2 regions of the Comamonas sp. wu1-DMT genome follow, and region 2 is predicted to be linked to the other one. Evidence: predicted binding sites of a transcription regulator. Region 2 holds the regulator's gene; the other holds the start of a gene.
What was found. The regulator LexA, encoded in region 2, represses DNA repair genes until DNA is damaged. The targets are predictions, from matches to a motif close to ACTGTATNNNNATACAGT.
Positions count from the first base shown of each region.

Region 1: V8Z78_RS00455 (VRR-NUC domain-containing protein) is a predicted target of LexA. The motif match lies at 1,123-1,140, and genes of this name have one in related genera.

Region 1 is NZ_JBANEM010000001.1:101,168-103,563, forward strand. Features, by position in the region: gene V8Z78_RS00455 (VRR-NUC domain-containing protein) at 1-1,049, opposite strand, end outside; gene V8Z78_RS00460 (carboxymuconolactone decarboxylase family protein) at 1,262-1,591, shown strand; partial or broken gene V8Z78_RS00465 (potassium transporter Kup) at 1,643-2,396, opposite strand, start outside.
Region 2 is NZ_JBANEM010000007.1:180,058-182,453, reverse strand. Features, by position in the region: gene V8Z78_RS12420 (asparaginase) at 1-508, opposite strand, end outside; gene lexA (transcriptional repressor LexA) at 591-1,262, shown strand; gene V8Z78_RS12410 (hypothetical protein) at 1,432-1,854, shown strand; gene V8Z78_RS12405 (hypothetical protein) at 2,272-2,396, shown strand, end outside.

The sequences.
Region 1 (2,396 bases), on a different contig from region 2:
TCCAGCAGCACATCGCTGCGCAGGGCTGCCACGGCCGGGGCCAGAGCTGGCTGGCGCCCCACGGCCCCCAGTCCCAGGCTGCGGCTCAGACGCGGCAGCATGCGCGCCACACGCTGGCGCTCCTCCTCACTTTCAGGCGCGGCTTGCGCCTGGCTGGCAAGAGCCAGCGCCTGATCAAAGCATTGCATGCGCTCCAGCACGCGAATATGACGGTGGCGTGCACCCGCATAGCGGCTGGCCGTGTAGGCCTGAGCCGCCAGCGGCCAGTCCTGCAGCCTCTCGCACATCTGGCCAAGCTTCAGCAGAACCTTGGCCCGGCGCATGTCCAACCATGGGTTCTCGCTATGATTTTCAATAAGCGCAGGCAGCAATTGTGCCGGCTCCACGCCTTCGTCGAGATCCCGACGCCGGGCCGATATCTCCAGATAGAAGTCCAGATCTTCGCGGCGTTGAAATGCGCGCGAGTCAGCATCCAGCGTCACCGGCTCGTAGCGAAAAATACCGAGGTCGGCCAGCACGAACTCCGACCAGTCCTGGTAGAGATTGCCAAAAAACATCAGCCTCAGACGCTCTCCCAGCTCACCCACCATGACGCGCCAGACAGGTTCCACGGCCTCGGGATGCCAGACGGCATACGGCAGAGGCTCGGGTTGCCTCTCAGCCAGCAGTTGCAGCATCTCGGCCTTGCGCATGGAGGAGCACAACTCAAAGCCAGTCAAGATCTGCAGCAGCTCGGGTTTGGTGTGCAAGCCGAATAGTTCGACCGCCTCCATGGGCTCGGTGGTACTGAGCCAGCCACGCTCCAGCAAGGGCGCTGCAGCATCGACCGTCACCGGAATCTCCTCATAGGCCAGCTTGCTGGCTCGAAACCAGGGCCCGCGCCGCATCAGCATTCGTACCAGCAGCGCCCTGGAGTTCTGCGGCAAGCGCGCAAAGCCGGCGATGAAATCAGCCTCCTGCTCGCTGAGCAGATCTCCATAGCGCTGCGCCAGCCAATCCAGCGCCTGCTGGAAGTTGTGCAGATAGTAGAAGCGGTGCGGCGCAAGAATGGCGGCCTGGGATGCGGTCACGGTGACGCTCACAAAATGCTCGGCGAAAAGACGGCTGGATGCCGACAATGAACCTGTATTTTCATACAGCCCACAAATCCCTGCAGGCTCCTCCGAACCCAGTACTGCCGATCGTCGGACGAAACGCTTGCGACTTGAATGCCCTGTGACAGTGGCACACAATCAATGCTTCATTCAACAAGGAGCAGGCAATGCTGGACTGGAACGAATACCGCAAGGAATTGGCGGGCAGGCTGGGAGAGTTTTCCGAGTTGAGCCCAGGCACCATGGAGGGCTACAAGGCCTTGTCCGGTGCAGGCAGGAAGACCGGCCATCTCGATGCCAAGACGCGCGAGCTGATTGCCATTGCCGTGGGCGTGACCACGCGTTGCGACGGCTGCATTGCCGTGCATACCAAGGCTGCCAAGGAAGCTGGTGCCAGCAGGGAAGAAATCGCCGAAGCCCTGGGTGTGGCCGTGGCCTTGAATGCGGGCGCCGCCATGGTCTACTCGGCTCGCGCGCTGGACGCTTTGGACGAGTAACGTTCTAAAAAGATAGCAGCCAGCGCCTGTCTGGCTAGCCATACCTAGCCGTCAAAGCACAACCTGCGTGCCCAGCTCCACCACCTGGTTGGCTGGCAACTTGTAATAAGTCGCCGCACTGGCCGACTGGCGAGACATCCAGCCAAACAGCGCGCAGCGCCAGGCCGAGAGACCGCCTGGCCCGTCCACCACCTGCACCCTGGCCACAAAGAAGCTGGTCGTCATCGGGTCGAGGTTCGGTATCTCGCCATCGACGTCCGGCGCAATCCGCTGGAGCGCCGCCGGAATATCAGGCTGCTCGCGAAAGCCGAAATGCATGTCCAGTGCCCAGACCCCATTGCACATGGGCTTCAGCTGCAGGCGCTCGCCATCATGCACATAGGGCGTGTTCTCGTTGATCACGTGGAGAAACACCGTCTGCTCATGCATGACCTTGAAATGCTTGAGATTGTGGAACAGCGCATTCGGCACAAGCTTGGGGTCGGAGGTCAGATAGACGGCCGTGCCGGACACCACCGGCACGCCGCTCATGGGCGAGCTCATCAGATCGCTCATGGGAATATCAAGGCGACGGCGATGTTCGGCCACCAGCTGGGTACCGTCGCGCCATGTGGTCAGCGCGATGAAGATGATGGCGCCCAGAGTCAGCGGCAGCCAGCCGCCCTGCTCCAGCTTGGTCAGGTTGGAGGCAAAAAAGCCTATCTCCAGCACCGCAAAACAGGCCAGCGCCGCCAGTGTCACGGCTCTTGCTCGGCTGCGCCCCAGATAGACCACAAAGCCCACCAGCATGGTGGTGATCAGCATG
Region 2 (2,396 bases):
TGCGCACCTGGCGTGCACTGAACACCCGGCCCGCCACCACGGCAAGCACACCGCGGCCAGCAGCCTGCATGTCGGCCGCACAGGCCACGGCATCGCGCAGATTGCCGGGGCCGTCAGCCGAAATGGCTGTGGCCGGGCGCATGGCGCAGGTCAGCACCACGGGCTTTGCCGGGTGCAGAACACATTGCAGAAACCAGGCGGTTTCCTCCAGCGTGTCGGTGCCATGGGTGATCACGATGCCGCTCACGTCATCACGAGCGAGCAGCTCGGCACATCGCAGCGCGAGTGCATGCCAGGTCGCGTGATCCATATCCTTGCTGTCCAGCTGCGCTAGCTGCTCCACCTGCAGCGATGCAGAAGCAACGCGCTCCAGGTCCGGCACGGCCTGCAGCAGCTGAGCCACGCCCAGTTGGGCCGCACGGTAGCCCACACTGGTGCCCGCCTGCTCGGCGACACCGGCAATCGTGCCGCCCGTGCCCAGGATGACGATATTTTTGTCAGGTTCCACTTGCAGTCCTCTTCAAACTGATTAAAAATACAGGTACTGGATGAACACACAGTATTCATCATCGATCGATCAAGGAATGCCCATGGACCACCCCAAGCTCACTCCCCGCCAGCAGCAGATTCTGGACCTCATCCAGTCCAGCATCGCTCGCACGGGTGCGCCCCCTACCCGGGCCGAGATTGCCAGCACCTTTGGCTTCAAGTCGGCCAATGCTGCAGAAGAGCATTTGCAGGCACTGGCCCGCAAGGGCGTCATAGATCTGGTCAGCGGCACATCGCGCGGCATTCGCCTGCGCGCCGATACCGTGCGCACCATCAATGCTGCACGCGGTGCCAGCTTTGCGCTGCCGCTCACGGCACTGGCTCCGCTGGTGCTTCCCCTGGTCGGCCGCGTCGCTGCCGGCTCGCCTATTCTGGCCCAGGAACATATCGATCAGAGCTATTCGGTCGAGCCCAGCCTGTTTGCCGCCAAGCCCGATTACCTGCTCAAGGTCCGCGGCATGTCCATGCGTGACGCGGGCATCATGGACGGCGACCTGCTGGCGGTACAGGCTACGCATGAAGCGCGCAACGGCCAGATTGTGGTGGCCCGCCTCGGTGACGACGTGACCGTCAAACGCTTCAAGCGCACGCCTCAGGGCATCGAGCTGCTGCCCGAGAACCCCGACTACAAGATCATTCACGTCGATCCTGAAGAGCCATTCGCCATCGAAGGCCTGGCCGTAGGCCTTATCCGCAACAGCATGTTCATGTAACGGGCAGACGGCGTCCCTCCGCCTATGCAGCGGAGGCACTGAGCCTCTTTCCCTCTCAAGCCCAGGTGGTAGGCGCGAAGCCGTTGAGCTTCGCCCTGGGCGGAGCTTTGCCTGAAGAACGCAATCCTGCCCTTATCCATGCCGCAAGGTCATCAAGAGGAGTTGCCAAATGGGATTCGCCACATCACTGCAGGCTTTGACACGCCTGACCCTTAAAGGGCAGCCTGCCACGCTGTCGCTCAACCCGAACTTCTGCTCTGATGATGCAAGCGAAGCCGCTGCAGAACCTGTATCCTTCACTACCAATCGCCCAAAGGCGAAGCAGATCAGCATTCCTGTCATACGCGCCAACCGCGGCCGCAGTCGTCTAGGCAGCAATACGCTTTGTCCTCAGACCTTTGCAGCGACACCAGAGCTGCAATCGCCAATAACCGACGAGTCTAGGCAAGCAGCTTCTCCACGACTTCTCAAGATCGTGCAGCGTGAGCCGCGCAGTCAGCCCGAATGCCTGCTGATCTGCGGACGCATGGCCGATGTCTGTGCCGCGCTGGAGCGTATGGCACTCCATGAGCAAGCAGCCCCGCAAGTCTGAAAGCTCAGTGAGGTTTGACTGCCTGCACTCGTGCAGCTCTGAGCCCGACCCGCGATAGGCCTGCAGGCGATGCAACAAAGCTTCCATTGCATCCAACAGGAAGCCACCTCAACGCTCTTGGCCCATCGGCCGGCAGATATGGCGCCAGACAACTCTGCCAGCAGTGCATAGGCAAAAACTCGATGTCGCCAGAGCAGGCCCTCTATATTGGCGCCGAACGATCTGGATCGCCATGTAAATTATTTGCTGATGTTCTGCCTGTGCCTGTCCGCCAGAACGCATTTCGCACAAGCCTCGCAGCCTTCTAAACTCCTTGTCAGGCGCGAATATGCGTCAGAACGGATACCCGGATCAGGGTATTGCAGCACCTCTTCGACAGTGGAAACATTCATATACACATGTCAATGAGGGCGTCTTATGAGTGCCTACCGCAAGCTCTTGCAGCACATACAGGCCAAAGACGCCAATGGAGACCTGCGCCTGATTCTGGTCTATCAGAGTTTTGATGAGGTCGACATGCCGCATGGCGTCTCCATACGACC